DNA from 2 places in the Amycolatopsis sp. NPDC058986 genome. Region 2 is predicted to be linked to the other one. Evidence: riboswitches for the same ligand, from Rfam matches in the RefSeq annotation. Region 2 holds a riboswitch; the other holds the start of a gene.

Region 1 (7,639 bases), on a different contig from region 2:
CCGTGCCCGACGCCGTGAAGGACTCCTTACCGGCGCTCAGTGCCGGTAAGGAGTCCTTCACGGCAGCGGACTTCCGGAGCTGTTTGGCCGAGGTGGTCCCGCGCGGGAGGGGCCGTGGTCTGTGAATGCCACATCGAGGGAATCTGACTCCCTCGATGTGGCATTCACGGACTTGAGGATACAGACAAAGGGGGACCAATCGGGCAGGACGGCGACGGAGGTGTCCTGTGTGGACAGTGGCGCGGGTGTCAGAGGCTGTGGAGCAGGGCGTACAGGGCGGCGGTGGAGAGGTGGAGGGTGCCGCCTTCGGGGGCCTTCGAGTCGCGGACCAGTACGTCCGGGCCGGGGAACGCCAGCTCGACGCAGTTCTCGTTTGTTCCGCTGTAGCTGCTCTTAACCCAGGTCAGCGTGGTGCGATGGGTCTTCACGCGGCTCTCCCGTATCCAGCAGGTTCGCCTGTCCGGCGATGTACTCCGTCGATTCTGCCGGATCGAGCGCACGGAGGAGCAACTGACGCGTCACCTCCTCGTACTGCTGGATTTCCGGACGTTCCTCCAGAAAGAGACTGGAGGTGTGGTTCCCCAGGAACACCACCGGGCCGCCCTCGGGCCGCCGGATGACGGCAAAGCCAGCGTCGTCGATCGCGGCGTGACCGCGGTCGTCGTTCGGGACAACATGGATGACGATGTTGGGTCGCTGCGCCATGGCGACCAAATGTTCCAGCTGGCGGCGTTGAACCGCGCGACCGCCGATCACCCGGCGCAGCGCGAATTCATCGATGATCGCCACCAAACCCGGAGGCTGGCGCCGCATCAGCACGGACTGACGCTGCAACCTGGTCACCATCCGGTTCTCGACATCACTGTCGTCGATCAAACCCGCCTCGACCATGATCGCCCGGGTGTACTCACCGGTCTGAAGCAGTCCGGGAATCACGATCGCCTCGAAGTTGGTGATCATCAGAGCGCGGGATTCCAGCGAGACCAAGGTCTCCACTCGCTCCGCGTAGGTCGGTGCGCTGCGTTGCCACCAACCGCGTTGGTCAGCCTCCCTCGCGAGGGCGATGAGCTTCGCGCGCCTCGGGCCGGTCACCTCGTAGACCGCCAGCAGCGCGGCGATTTCCTCGACCGCGATGGCGTTCTTACCGGTCTCGATGCGGCTGATCTTGCTCGCGGACACATCGATGCGCTCCCCGGCGGCACGCACGGTGAAACCGGCTTCTTCACGTAGTTCGCGCATCGCCGCGCCCAGTTCCTGCGCGCGGACTGTCGGATCCGAATCGGCCATCGCCATGGGAGTCATCATCACTCACGGAGAGTGGCGATGAACCGGTTTTCCGTGCGCGTCGGCACAATCCGCCCGAACGCGGGAGCTGTTTCAGCTAGTGCAACAAAATCAGGTTTCGTCGCGGAGGATCTTGAGCGCGCCCGACAAATCGTCCGGGTACTCGGCCTCGAACTCGACCCACCGGCCGTCCGCGGGATGCGCGAAGGCGAGCGTCCTGGCGTGCAGCCATTGGCGCGAGAGGCCCAGTTTCCGCGCGAGCACCGGGTCCGCGCCGTAGGTCAGGTCGCCGACACACGGGTGCCGCAGCGCGGAGAAGTGCACGCGGATCTGGTGGGTCCGGCCCGTCTCCAGCTTGATCTGCGCGAACGACGCCGCGCGGAAGGCCTCGGTGACCTCGTAGTGCGTGACGCTCGGACGGCCGCCCGTGACGACGGCGAACTTGTAGTCGTGGCGCGGATGCCGGTCGATCGGGGCGTCGATCGTGCCGCGCGTGGGATCCGGGTGGCCCTGGACGACCGCGTGGTAGCCCTTGTCGACGGTCCGTTCCTTGAACGCCCGCTTCAGCACCGTGTAGGCGTGTTCGCTCTTGGCCACCACCATCACGCCGCTGGTGCCCGCGTCGAGGCGGTGCACGACGCCCTGACGCTCGGCGGAGCCCGAGGTCGAGATCCGCAGGCCCGCCGCGGCCAGACCGCCGATCACGGTCGGGCCTGCCCAGCCGGGGCTCGGGTGCGCGGCGACGCCGACGGGCTTCGCGACGACGACGATGTCCTCGTCGTCGTGCAGGATCAGCATGCCCTCGACCGGTTCGGCGACGACCTCGATCGGCCGTTCCGGATCGGGCAGCGTCACTTCGAGGAGCCCGCCCGCGGTGAGGCGGTCCGACTTGCCGGCGGGACGTCCGTCGAGCAGCACGTCGCCCGACGCGGCGAGTTCCGCGACCACCGTGCGGGACAGTCCCAGCAGTTTCGCGAGCCCGGCGTCGACGCGCATGCCGTCGAGCCCGTCCGGGACGGGCAGCATCCGCGCGCTCACGCCTGTTCCCCGGCGCTTTCGGCGGCTGCCTTCTTCTTGTCCTTCGTCGAGGTCCCGTCGTAGTCCTTGCCCAGCAACGACAACAGCACGATCAGCACGCCGCCGACGCAGATCGCGGAGTCGGCGATGTTGAAGATGGCCCAGCCCTGGCCGTTCGGGGCGAAGGCGGAGATGAAGTCGACGACGTGGCCCTGCAGCGGGCCGGGCGCGCGGAAGATGCGGTCGGTCAGGTTGCCCAGCGCACCGGCGAGCACCAGGCCGAGCCCGATCGCCCAGCCCACAGAGCGCAGCCGGCGCGACAGCCACACGATCGCGACGACGACCGCCGCCGCGACCAGCGCGAGCACCCACGTCATGCCGGTGGCCATGGAGAACGCCGCGCCGGGGTTGCGCACCAGCTGCAGGTAGACGAGGCCGCCGAGGACCCGGACCGGTTCCTTGCCCTCCAGGTTCGCCGCGGCGAGGTTCTTGGTGACCAGGTCGATCACCCAGATCACGACCGCGACGGCGAACACGATGGCCACCGTGCGCCTCGGCAGCGCCTTCGACGGGCTCGCCTCTTCCGGCTCGGAAACCGCGGATTCGCTGGTCACGGCCGGATTCGGCGGTAGGTCCGCGGCCGGGGTCGTCTCGGGTTCGGACGGGGAGGACTCGGTGCTCACCGGTCCATTGTCCACGTCACGCGTTCAGTCCGTGTCGGCGGCAGGCTCCGGACGTCCCCGCCGCGGCCCGGCGAGCGCCACGAACGCCCCGGCCAGCAGCGCCACGGCCGAGACCAGGACCCCGGCGATGCCGGGCAGGAGCACCACCGCGGCCAGCACGAACACCGCCGTCACCACCAGCACGAGCACGCTCCGCTCGAACCAGGCGAGCAGGACGAGGCCGAGCGTCGCGATCATCGGGCCCCGCACGTCGGCGTCCAGGCGGAACTGCCAGTATCCGACGAGGTCGAGCAGCGGCACGGCCACCAGCGCGCCGAGCGTGAGCAGTGCGAACCGGCCGGTGCGCGGCGGGCTGCCCGCACGCCGGGCCAGGACGAAGTACCAGATCGCGACGCCGAGGACGGCCGCCGCCAGCACCCACAACCAGCCCGTGCCCGCGCCGGACCAGCCGTAGGGCGCTGAGACGCGCACCGCGACCGCGGTGGACTCGGTCATCGGGTACTCACGCACATTCGCGAAGTAGCCGAAAGATCCATTCGCCCTCGGCATCTCGGCCGCGACCAGGATCAGCTGCGCGAATCCCAGCAGCGCCAAGGGAAACCAGTACCGTGGCCGCGAATTTCCCATCGCGCCACGATAGCGGATCGCCCATGAGCTGAAGGGGACTTTCCGTGCATGGGATGCGACGAAAGTCCCCTTCAGCTCAGGCGCAGAACGGGGGCAGTGCGCGCGGATCGCCGACCGGCGCCCAGCGGCCGTCCTGCTTCGTGTACTCCCAGCGGGCGCCACGGGCGACGATCTGGCGCAGTGCGAGCACGAGCCGGTCGACGTGTTCGGTGGTGCTGCCGAGGCCGAGGCTGACCCGTACCGCCTGCTGCCCCGCTCCCCCGGCGACGCCGATGAGCCGCTTGGTCGCGACGTGCGCGCAGAAGGCGCCGTCGCGGACGCCGATGCCGTACTCGGCCGAAAGGACGGCCGCCAGCCAGCCGGGCTCGAAGCCGTCGACCACGAAGCTCACCGTGCCGACGCGGTCCACCGGCGCGTCGAACAGCCGCAGTTCGGCGCAGCCCGGGATCGCGGCGAGGCCCTTGCGCAGCCGGGCCAGCAGGACCTCCTCGTGTGCGCCGACGGCGTCCCAGTGCGCGGCGAGCTGCTCGCACGCGACGCCGAGGGCATACACGCCAACGGTGTTGGGCGAACCCGCCTCGTGCCGTTCCGGTCCGGCGTTCCAGACGACACCGAGGTCGTCGGCCTCGCCCGTGACTAGCTTGGTCGCGCCGCCACCGGCGAGGTAGGGCTGGGCGGCACGGAGCCAGTCCGCGCGGCCGACGAGCGCACCGGCACCGAACGGCGCGTACAGCTTGTGACCGGACAGCGCGACGTAGTCGACATCCAGTTCCCGCAAGGAAATCCGGCGATGCGGGGCGAGCTGGGCGGCGTCGAGCGCGATCCGGGCGCCGTGGCGGCGGGCCACCGCCGCGATCTCCGCGACGGGCAGCAGCTCACCGGTCACATTGGACGCTCCGGTGACGACCACCAATCGGGGCCCCTGCGGGCATTCCGCGAGCGCTTCGTCCACAGCGGACACCGCGGCGAGCCGGGTGCGCGGGGTGGGGATCCGGCGGACGTTCGGCCCCCTCCACGGCAACAGCGCGGCGTGGTGTTCGGTGTCGAAGACGACGACCGAGGTGTGCCGGGGCAGGCTGCGGGCGAGCAGGTTGAAGGAATCGGTGGTGTTGCGGGTGAACACCACGGTGTCGGTCGAACGCGCGTCGACGAACCGGCGCAGGATGTCGCGTGTGCGCTCGTAAAGCCGCGTCGAGACCTGCGAGGCGAACCCGGCGCCGCGGTGCACGCTCGCGTACCAGGGCAGGAACTCGTCGACCGCGCGGCGCACGGCGTCCAGACAAGGCGCGCTCGCGGCGTGGTCGAGATTCGCGTAGCCGATCTCGCCGCCGGTGACGAGCGGAACGCTCAGCCCGGCACCCGCGACCGCAGGAATTCCTTGCGGCGCAACGGTAACCGTGGTTTCGGTGGTGTTCTGACGATCGACGGCGAGTGTCATCGGGTGCCTCCTCGGCGGTCCGGGGGACCCCCGGCGAGGGGCCCGCGCTTGCCCGCCGCACCTCGCGACAGGCCCGGTCCTCACCCGGGGCACCCCACCGCGGTTGGAGGGTTGCCGGCCAGCAAGCCGGGGCTTAGCGCTGGCACTCATGACCTGACGACGAAGATAGCCGACACCGCGCGCGCCGATCCAGCCCCTTCCGGGTGACTGAGACGGCCGTCACTCTCCGGAATTGCGGTCTACGCCGTCACCCGGAAGCGGCCCGGCAGCCGCGCGACGGACTGGTCGCTCAGGTGCGTCGCGGTCCCCTGGTACTGGCCGGCGCCCGCCGCGAACCGCCATCCGCCCAGCTCCTTGCCGTCGATCGGCTCACCGAGCGCGGCGGCCAGCTCGCCGGAGACCTCGGCGTAGGACAGCCCGCTCCAGTTCCCGCGAGCGCGCCAATCCCTTGCGTCGCCGGAGTTCCCGGACGCCGTCGTGGCGGGCAGCGTCCAGAGCGTGAAGTGAACATGGGCACCGGTGGTGCTGCCGCCGCAGGGCAGAGCATTGCCGGTGGAGCCGAGGACGGCGCCGGGCACGACCCGCTGTCCGTCGGCGACCTGGATGTTCTCCATGTGGTAGTACCCGGTGCGCCAGCCGCCGTCGTGGTCGATGGTCACCCAGTCGCCTTCGGCGCAGTGCTGCAGGTGCACGATCCCGGCCAGCGGGGCGCGGACGGTCTTGTCGGCCGGGCTGAAGTCGATGGCGTTCTTGACGCCGCTGCCGCCGTCGTCGGAGTGGATCCCGGCCGAATACACGAGCTGGCCCGAGGCGAACGGCAGGGCGAAGGCGGGAAACGTGTCCGCGGCGGAGGCCGTGGGGGCCAGGAACAACGCTCCTGCCGTCGTCGCGGCGGCCAGACCGGCCCAGCGTGCGCGCATTTTCAGCATCACCGTGTGTACTCCTTAGCCCGAGAAGCTCACCCATTCGAGGTAGACGATGCGAGCGCACGTTAGCCCGAAAGGATGCGTCAAGGGAACACACGGTGGAGATTTCTACGGAAAACCACCAACCATCGAGGCCGGTTTTGTGAGCTAGCGCCCGGATTCGCCCTTCCAGCGGGCCAGGCGGCCTGCCCGGTCCACGGCCCGCAACCGGCGTTCCGTGGCACTCCGGGCCCGTTCGGTGGTCACCACCAGTAACTGGTCGTGCTCCTGAAGACGGCTGGTCTTCTCGGGCGTGAACCCGGCGCCGTCGCGCACCACGAGGCTGACCGTCGCCCCCACCGGCAGCCGCAGCTCCGAGAGGTACACGCCGTGCAGCCGCGATCCGGCCTGGATGCGGACCTGCAACAGCTCGGCGCCCAGCTCGTCGAGCGGCGCGGAGTCGACCTCGACCTCGTGCGGTTCGGCGTGCCGGGCAAGGCCGAGCACCCGCGCGAGCGGGCTCAGCGTCGCGCCCTGCACCAGGGTCAGCACGATGACCAGCACGAACACCGCGTCGACCAGCCGCTGCGCGCCCGGCACGCCCTGGGACAGCGGGATCATCGCGAGCACGATCGGCACCGCGCCGCGCAGGCCGGCCCACGACAGGAACACCTGTTCCCGCCACGGCACGCGGAACGGGAGCATCGACAGCAGGACGGAGAGCGGACGCGCGAGCAGCAGGACGACGGCGCCCGCCACGAGGCCCGGCACCAGCGTCTCCAGCAGCCTGTTCGGCGAGGCGAACAGGCCGAGCAGCACGAACAGCCCGATCTGGGCGAGCCAGCCGAGGCCTTCGGCGAAGGACAGTGTGTCGGATCGGTGCGGCAGCCGGGAATTGCCCAGCACCAGCCCGGCGACGTACGTCGCGAGCAGGCCGGAAGCGTGCGCCAGCTGACCGCTGGAGAACGCCAGGACGCACACCGACACCGTGGCGAGCGGATACAGACCGGTGGCGGGCAGCGCCGCTCTTCGCAGCGCCAGTGCCCCGAGCCAGCCGAGCAACAGGCCGATCACCAGCCCGGCGGCCAGCTCGTAGACCACCAGCAGCGGCAGCGTCCAGTCCACTGTGGACCCGGTGGCCAGCACGACGACGGCGATGTAGGCGGGCGCGTCGTTGAGGCCGGATTCCAGCTCCAGCATGCCGACCAGCCGCTTGCCGACCCCGGCGTTGCGCAGCACGGAAAACACCGCGGCCGCGTCGGTGGAGGCAAGCACCGAGCCCCACAGCAGCGCGAGCCGCCAGTCGAGGCCGAGCAGCCAGTGCAGCGCGCTGCCGGTGACCGCCACGCTCGCCACGACGGCCAAAGTGGACAGTGCGATTCCAGGCCCCAGCGCGGGTTTCACCGCCTGCCACCGCGTGGTGAGCCCGCCCTCGGTGAGGATCAGGACCAGCGCGGCGATGCCGAGCGACTGCGTCAGCTCGGGATTCTCGAAGCGGACGCCGAACCCGGCTTCGCCCAGCAGGACGCCGATTCCCAGGTACAGCAGGAGCGAGGGCAGCCCGAGCCGGACGGACAGGCGCACGGCCACCACCGAGGCGAGCAGCACGATCCCGCCGACTCCGAGCAGCACGGGAAGCTGATCCATGTCGCCTCCCTTCCCGGTCGCCGTGGGCTCTCAGGATA
Region 2 (7,639 bases):
CGCGGGGCTGGCGGGTGGCTCGGCGGGCAAACGCCGGCTCGTGCTCGGCGCTGTCCTCCTCGGTGTCGTCTTGCTGGTGGTCGGCGCGGTGGCGCTCTTCGGCGGCAGGCCTGCCGCGGAGAGCCCGCCGGGGCTGCCGAGCGCGAAACCGGTCGCCGAGCAGCCCCAGCAGCCGAAGACCGGTCTCGTGATCAGCGTGATCGGCCGGGTTCGGTCGCCGGGGCTGATCACCCTGCCCGCGGGCGCACGCGTCGCGGACGCGCTCCGTGCCGCCGGTGGCCCGGAACCCGGCACCGATCCGAGCGCGCTGAACCTGGCCCGGCGGCTGACCGACGGAGAACAGCTCGCGGTCGGTGTCCCGGCGCCGGCGGCGGCCGGGCCCGGCGGAGCGGGCGCGCCACCGGGCAAGGTCGATCTCAACGCGGCCACGGCCGATCAGCTCGACACCCTGCCGGGTGTCGGCGCCGTGATGGCCCGCCGGATCGTCGAATGGCGTACCCGGCACGGCGGGTTCGCCAGCGTCGAGCAACTTCGCGACGTCGAAGGCATTGGCGAAGCGAAGTTCTCGAAAATCCGGGAGCAGGTGAGCGTCGGATGAGCGCGGGGCTTGGCACACCGGAGACGCGGCGGCCGCCGCCATGGTGGCGTGCGCAGGATCCCCGGCTCGTCCCGGCCGCGCTGGCGGTGTGGGGCGTGACGCTGGCGGCGCTGCTCGGCACGTGGTGGGTGGCCGTGGCAGGGGGAGCGGTCACCGCGATCGCCGGCGCGGTGGTGTTCTGGCGCCGCCCGTCCTGGCGAGCGGCGGCGGGTGCGTTGCTACTGCTCGGGTTGGCGCTCGCGGGTCCCACTGCGATGCGTGTCCGCGACGCGGAACAGGATCCGTTGCGCGCGGCCGCCGTCCATGGGGCTCCGGCCGTGCTGCGGGTGGTGGTCACCGAACGGCCGAAACCGGTCCGCTCGGCCGGGTATGCCGATCGTCAGGCCGGTGCCCGGTCGGTCGTGCTCCCCGCCGAGGTGACCGCCGCGGAGGTCGCGGGGCGGCGCGCCGAGAGCACCGGCCGTGTCTTGCTGCTCGCCCCGATCACGCCATGGTCGGGCCTGTTGCCCGGTCAGGCCGTGACGGTCTCCGGGCAACTCGGGCCCGCGCGTGGCGCGGAACTGATTGTTGCGGTGCTGTCGGTGCGTGGTCCGCCCAGCGATGTCGGTACCGCGCCGTGGTGGCAGCGGGCGGCCGAGTCCTTGCGCGCCGGTCTGCACCGGCTGTGCGCGAGTCTCCCGGAAGAACCCGCCGGTCTCCTGCCCGGTCTGGTCGTCGGGGACACGAGCGCGTTGCCGCCCCGAGTCGAGCACGAGTTCGTCTCCTCGGGGATGTCCCACCTCACGGCCGTCAGCGGTGGGAACCTCGCGATCGTCTGCGGCGCGGTGCTGCTCCTGCTGCGCGTGCTGCGGATCGGGCCACGTGCCTCGGCGATCGCGGCCGGGCTGTGCCTGGTCGGATTCCTCGTGCTCGCGGGGCCGGAGCCGAGCGTGCTCCGGGCCGGGGTCATGGGCGCGGTCGGCCTGCTGGCACTGGCGCTGGGCAGACAGGGCTCGGCCTTGCCCGCGCTGGCCTTTTCGGTCTGCGCGCTGGTGATCTGGGATCCGGCGATGGCCGTCGACTTCGGCTTCGCGCTCTCGGTGCTGGCCACGGCCGGGCTGGTTCTGCTGGCGCCGCGGTGGGCGGACGCGATGGTGCGCCGGGGCGTTCCGGCGGGCTACGCCGAGGGGCTGGCCATCCCGCTCGCGGCGTTCGTGGTCACCGCGCCGGTGCTGGCGGGCATGGCGGGTTCGGTGAGTGTGGTGTCGGTGCTGACCAACGTGCTCGCGGCGCCGGTGGTGGCACCGGCCACCGTGTTCGGGGTACTGGCCACCGTCGTGGGGCCGTGGTGGCCCGGCGCCGGGAACGTGCTGGTCCACCTGGCCGATCCGGAGGCGCGGTGGCTGATTCTCGTGGCGCGGCACGGCGCGCGGGCACCCGGCGCGGTCTTGGACTGGCCCGGCGGCTGGTGGGGCGGTCTGCTCGCGGCGGCGCTGCTCGCCGTCCTGGTGGTGGCGTTGCGGCTGCGCCGGATCCGGGTACTGGTGACGGTGCTGCTCGCCGTGGTGCTGCTGGTGTTCGTTCCGGTCCGGGTGTTCGCCCCGGCCTGGCCACCGGACTCGTGGGCGATGGTCGAATGCGATGTGGGCCAGGGTGACGCGCTGGTGCTGGCGACGGCCGAGCGCGGCCGGGCGGTGGTCGTCGACACCGGGCCCGAACCCGGCCCGGTCGACGAATGCCTGCGACGGCTCGACATCGACCGCGTGCCACTGATCGTGCTGAGTCACCTCCACGCCGATCATCTGGGCGGGCTGGTGTCGGTGTTCGAGGGCAGAACGGTGGGCGCGGTGGCGGTCGGGCCGGGCAGGGCGCCGGGCTGGGCCTGGCGGCAGGTCGCGGAGGAAGCCGGACGCCATGGCGTGCCCCTCCTCGAACTGAGCGTCGGGCAGCGGCTGGAGTGGCCGGGGCTGTCCCTCGACGTGCTCGGGCCGCGATACGTTCCGGCGCGCTCGGCCACCGAGCAGGACGGGACGATGGTCAACAACAGTTCGGTCGTGCTGCGCGCGGGAACGCCTGCCGGGCGCGTGCTCCTGACCGGTGACGTGGAACTGGCGGCGCAGGCCGATTTGCTGGCAGGGGGAGCGGATCTGCGGTCCGAGGTCTTGAAGGTCCCGCACCACGGGTCACGGTATTCGCTGCCGGACTTCCTCACGGCCGTCGCGCCCCGCGTCGCGATGGCCAGTGTGGGCGCGGGAAACCGCTACGGCCATCCCAGCAAGTCCACTGTGGACGCTCTGATCGCGTTGGGGGCGTTGGTGACCCGCACCGACCTCGACGGGGACACCGCGGTGCTCCCGGACGGTGGCGGTCCGGCGGTCTCCCGCCGGGGCGAGCCGCGTGGCCCGCCCCGGCGGTGAACCGGCGTCAGTAGCCGAGGGCCTCGCGCACGGCGGCGGCCGACGGTGCGACGGTCGCCTTGGGGCCGACGTGGTCCTCGACGGCGTCGAGCGTCTTGAGGCCGTCGCCGGTGATCAGCAGGACGGTCTCGGCGTCCGGGTCGAGCTTGCCGGTCTCGATGAGCTTCTTCGCCGTGGCGACGGTGACCCCGCCCGCCGTCTCGGTGAAGATGCCTTCGGTACGGGCCAGCAGCCGGATGCCCTCGACGACCTCTTCGTCGCTCACGTCCTCGATCGCGCCGTTGGTGCGGTTGACGACGTCGAGCACGTACGGGCCGTCGGCCGGGTTGCCGATCGCCAGCGAGCGCGCGATGGTGTCCGGCTTGACCGGCTGGACGACGTCGTGCCCGGCGCGGAACGCGGCCGACACGGGCGAGCAGCCGGTGGCCTGGGCGCCGAACACCTTGTACGGGCTGGCTTCCACCAGTCCGAGCTGGCCGAGCTCGCGGAAGCCCTTGTCCACTTTGGTCAGCTGGGAGCCGGAGGCGATCGGCACGACGATCTGCTCGGGCAGCCGCCAGCCGAGCTGCTCGGCGACCTCGAAGGCCAGCGTCTTCGAGCCCTCCGAGTAGTACGGGCGGACGTTGACGTTCACGAACGCCCAGCTCTCGTGCTCGGCGGCGAGTTCGGTGGCGAGGCGGTTGACGTCGTCGTAGTTGCCGTCGACGGCGATCAGCGCGCCGTCGTACACCGCGGTCGTGAGGATCTTGGCGCGTTCCAGCGTCTTCGGGATCAGCACGACCGACTGCCAGCCCGCCCGGGCGGCCGCGGCGGCGACGGCGTTGGCGAGGTTGCCGGTCGAGGGACAGCACAGCACCTCGAACCCGAACTCGCGGGCGGCCGCCAGCGCGACGGCGACGACCCGGTCCTTGAAGGAGTGCGTCGGGTTGCCGGTGTCGTCCTTGACCCAGATCCGCTTGACCCCCAGCGCTTTCGCCAGCCGGTCGGCCCGGACCAGCCGGGTGCAGCCTGGCTCGGTGTTGGGGATCTCCTCGACGTTGGAGGGAACCGGAAGGAGTTTCTTGTAGCGCCAGATGTTCTTCGGGCCGGCTTCGATGTCCTCGCGCCGGACCCGGCCGAAGTCGTAGGCGACCTCGAGCGGCGAGAAGTCTTCGGCGGAGACGAATTCGGGAGCGAGCGGCTGCCGGTGACCCTCTTCCTTCGACACCAGTTCGACGGCCGGGCCCAGGTCCGGGGTCTTGGTGGTGGAGGTCGTGCCGAGGGTTGCGGTCATCGCGAGGTTCCTTTCCTCATCTGTCCCGCCGAGGCGGGCCGGAATTGGCACCGTGTTCGTCAGCTATCCCGCGATCGCGGGATGACAGGCTTTGACGCCGGTTGCCGGGGCTTCGTCGGGCCGTTCCCTCTGCCCCTCTGGATGAGCGGTATTCGGTTGTCGGCGCGCCGCTGGGCGCTGCCTCGGAACACACCGTACGGCATCCTGATCGGCTCGTGCCACGGTGGGCGCGCCGGTGTCACCGGAGCGGGCGTGTCGCCGGGCGGGTGAGAGGATCGGGGGGTGACCGCGCAAGCCACCGCCACCGCACCGCTGCATCTCGTACTCGGTGAGGAAGAACTGCTCATCGAACGGGCTGTCCGCGCCGCCCTGGACGCCGCCAAGGCGGCCGATCCGACCGCGGACATGACCAGGATGCGGGTGTCCGAACTCACAACGCCCGAACTCGCCGAACTGGTGAGCCCCTCGCTGTTCAGCGAGGGCCGGGTGATCGTCCTCGAGGCGGCGCAGGACATCTCGCAGGAGCTGTCCGACGCCGTGCTGTCCTACCTCAAGGCGCCCGCCGACGGGATCGTGCTGGTCGTCGTGCACACCGGGGGCGGCAGGAGCAAGGCGGCGAAGGCGCTGCCCGCCGCGCTGCGCAAGGCCGGGGCCCAGATCACCGAGTGTCCCAAGCTGACGAAGGCCGCCGACCGGGAGTCGTTCGTCCGCAACGAGGTCCGCCGGGCGGGCGGCAAGATCGACGGCGCCGGGGTGCTCGCGCTGATCGACGCCGTGGGCTCGGACCTGCGGGAGCTGTCGTCGGCGGCGACGCAGCTCGTCGCGGACTCCGGCGGCGTCGTCGACGAGCAGGCCGTGCGCCGGTACCACCGGGGCCGCGCGGACGTGACGGGCTTCGCGGTCGCGGAGAAGGCCGTGGCGGGGGACAGGGCGGCCGCGCTGGAGCAGTTGCGCTGGGCGATGCAGCTGGGGGTGCCGCACGTGCTCGTCGCCGACGCGCTCGCCGATGCCGTCCGCACCATCGCCAGGGTCTCCGCGGCCGGACGGGGCAACCCGAACCAGATGGCAGGGGAACTCGGCATGCCGCCGTGGAAGGTGCGCAAGGCGCAGGGCCAGTCACGCGGCTGGAACCAGGACGGTCTCGCCGCCGCGATGCGGGTCGTCGCTCGGCTCAACTCCGAGGTCAAGGGTGCCGCGGCGAGCCCGGACTATGCACTGGAGCGAGCTGTGAACGAGGTCGTCGCCGCCAAGGGCGACCACTGAGGCCGGCCGCTGAGGAGAAGGACACGCGGAAGGCCCCGGCGACCGAGGTCGCCGGGGCCTTTCGGAGAACGGCTCAGATGCTGTTCGCGCGCTTGGCCATCGCGGACTTCTTGTTCGCGGCCTGGTTGGCGTGGATGACGCCCTTGGTGACCGCCTTGTCCAGCTTCTTGGCGGCCTCGCGCTGCAGCTCGACGGCCTTGGCCTTGTCCCCGGACTCGGCGGCCTCGCGGAACTTGCGGATCGCGGTCTTCACCGAGGACCGGATCGCCTGGTTGCGCTGACGCGCCTTCTCGTTGGTGGTGATGCGCTTGATCTGCGACTTGATGTTGGCCATGGTGGCGCTCCTGTCGTGTACTCGGTGAGTTCGCTGCCGCGTCGCTGTGGCCCCGGCCACCCTCACGGGCGCCCGGGTTTCCTCCCTGACGGAATGCCGCACGACAACGAACGGAAAGCCTAACAGCCTGCTCCGGCGGCCTCGCGAGGGCCTCGACGTGATCGCTTACGCGTACTACGGTGGGTGGAGTCAGTGCCTAGGGTTCCGCCAGCGGCCCGCACCTGCGGGAGAGACAACAAGGGCCGGTGGGGCAGGTCCGAGCGGCACCATCGGCGGCTCAGGAGCCCGCCGTTCATCTGACGGGACAAAAGCCTGGAGGACCTGGGGTTTTCGCGTGCGCGAAAACCTCGAAAGGGTCCGATGAACGCCACCGCTCTGTCCCTCGTCCTCGTCGCCGCCGTCGTGCACGCCGTGTGGAACCTCGCCGCCAAGCGGGTCGGCTACGGCGGTGCCCGCTTCGTGTTCCTCTACTACACCGTTTCGGCCGTCGCGCTCCTCCCGGTCACGATCGTCGTCCTCGCCGTGGAAAACGAACGTCCACAGTGGACTTGGCTGCTGGCCGCGGCGGTGACCGCGCTGCTGCACGTCGGATACGGCGTGGTGCTGCAACGGGGTTACGTCGTCGGCGATCTTTCGGTGGTCTACCCGCTCGCGCGGGGTACCGGCCCGCTGCTCTCGGTCATCGCGGCGGTCGTGCTGTTCGGTGAGCACCCCGGCTGGCTCGGGCTGGCCGGCGCCTTCCTGGTGATCGTCGGCGTGCTGGTGATCAGCACCGGGCGCCGGGACGGGGAGACCGATCCGCGGGCCCGCCGGGCAGGGATCGGCTACGGCCTGCTCACCGGCGCGTTCATCGCGGGCTACACGCTGTGGGACGCGCACGCGGTGACCGGTCTCGCCGTCCCGCCGATCGTCTACTTCGCGGTCGGCTCGGTCATGGAGTGCCTGCTGCTGATGCCCTACGCGCTCGTCGACCGGCCGATGATCGGCAAGCTCTGGCGCGAGCACAAGCGCGAGGCGCTGCTGGTCGGGCTGCTGTCCCCGGTCGCGTATCTCCTGGTGCTCTACGCGCTGCGGATCGCCCCGGTCAGCCTGGTCGCCCCCGCGCGCGAGCTGAGCATCGTGCTCGGCGGGCTGGCCGCCTGGCTCGTCCTCGGCGAGGCGAACGCGGTGCGCAGGCTGGTCGGTTCCGTGGTCGTGTTGTCGGGTATCGCCGCGATTGCGGTGGCCTGATCTTCCCGGTAGGGATTGAGCCCATGGAAGTGCTGAGCAGCAGGGTTCTCATCCATCCGCGCGACATCGAGGCGTCCACCGCGTTCTATCGCGACACCCTCGGGCTGGCGATCGACAAGGAGTTCCCCGGCGGCACGGTGTTCTTCCTCGGCCACGGGTCGCTGGAGATCGTCGGCAGCGCGAGTGCCGGGCCGAGCCCGGACGTCGCGCTGTGGATCCAGGTCCGTGATCTGCCCGCCACGCTCGCCGACCTCGCCGGCCGAGGGGTGACGCCGGTGCGGGAGGCTCGCCGGGAACCGTGGGGGCTCGACGAGGCGTGGATCGCCGATCCCGACGGTACTCGCATCGTCCTGGTCGAGGTGCCCGCCGGGCATCCGCTGCGCACCGATCCCCGGAGCTAGCGCGCGGGCTTGACGGCGCGCAGCTGCGCGGCGAGCGCGGTGAAGCCCGGCGGCTCCCATGTCCAGGTCTGGAGGTCGGTGAACCCGGCGGACTCGGCTTCGCGGGCGAGGACGTGCCGCGACACGGGCAGCCACTTCTCGTGG

Evidence for each region. Region 2 has a riboswitch for S-adenosylmethionine ahead of thrC (threonine synthase). Riboswitches for the same ligand answer to the same signal wherever they lie in the genome.
Region 1: another riboswitch for S-adenosylmethionine. It lies ahead of ACFW0G_RS29970 (aminotransferase class V-fold PLP-dependent enzyme); the one in region 2 lies ahead of thrC (threonine synthase).

Annotation. Positions count from the first base shown of each region.
Region 1 is NZ_JBHYJW010000040.1:39,954-47,592, forward strand. It holds gene ACFW0G_RS29945 (DUF397 domain-containing protein) at 249-428, opposite strand; gene ACFW0G_RS29950 (helix-turn-helix domain-containing protein) at 394-1,293, opposite strand; gene ACFW0G_RS29955 (RluA family pseudouridine synthase) at 1,396-2,322, opposite strand; gene lspA (signal peptidase II) at 2,319-2,984, opposite strand; gene ACFW0G_RS29965 (hypothetical protein) at 3,009-3,611, opposite strand; gene ACFW0G_RS29970 (aminotransferase class V-fold PLP-dependent enzyme) at 3,688-5,049, opposite strand; SAM riboswitch class IV at 5,089-5,203, opposite strand; gene ACFW0G_RS29975 (M23 family metallopeptidase) at 5,289-5,978, opposite strand; gene ACFW0G_RS29980 (potassium/proton antiporter) at 6,123-7,601, opposite strand.
Region 2 is NZ_JBHYJW010000020.1:38,920-46,558, forward strand. It holds gene ACFW0G_RS19230 (helix-hairpin-helix domain-containing protein) at 1-598, shown strand, start outside; gene ACFW0G_RS19235 (ComEC/Rec2 family competence protein) at 595-2,994, shown strand; gene thrC (threonine synthase) at 3,002-4,267, opposite strand; SAM riboswitch class I at 4,281-4,415, opposite strand; gene holA (DNA polymerase III subunit delta) at 4,550-5,530, shown strand; gene rpsT (30S ribosomal protein S20) at 5,604-5,864, opposite strand; gene ACFW0G_RS19255 (DMT family transporter) at 6,225-7,094, shown strand; gene ACFW0G_RS19260 (VOC family protein) at 7,118-7,495, shown strand; gene ACFW0G_RS19265 (class I SAM-dependent methyltransferase) at 7,492-7,639, opposite strand, start outside.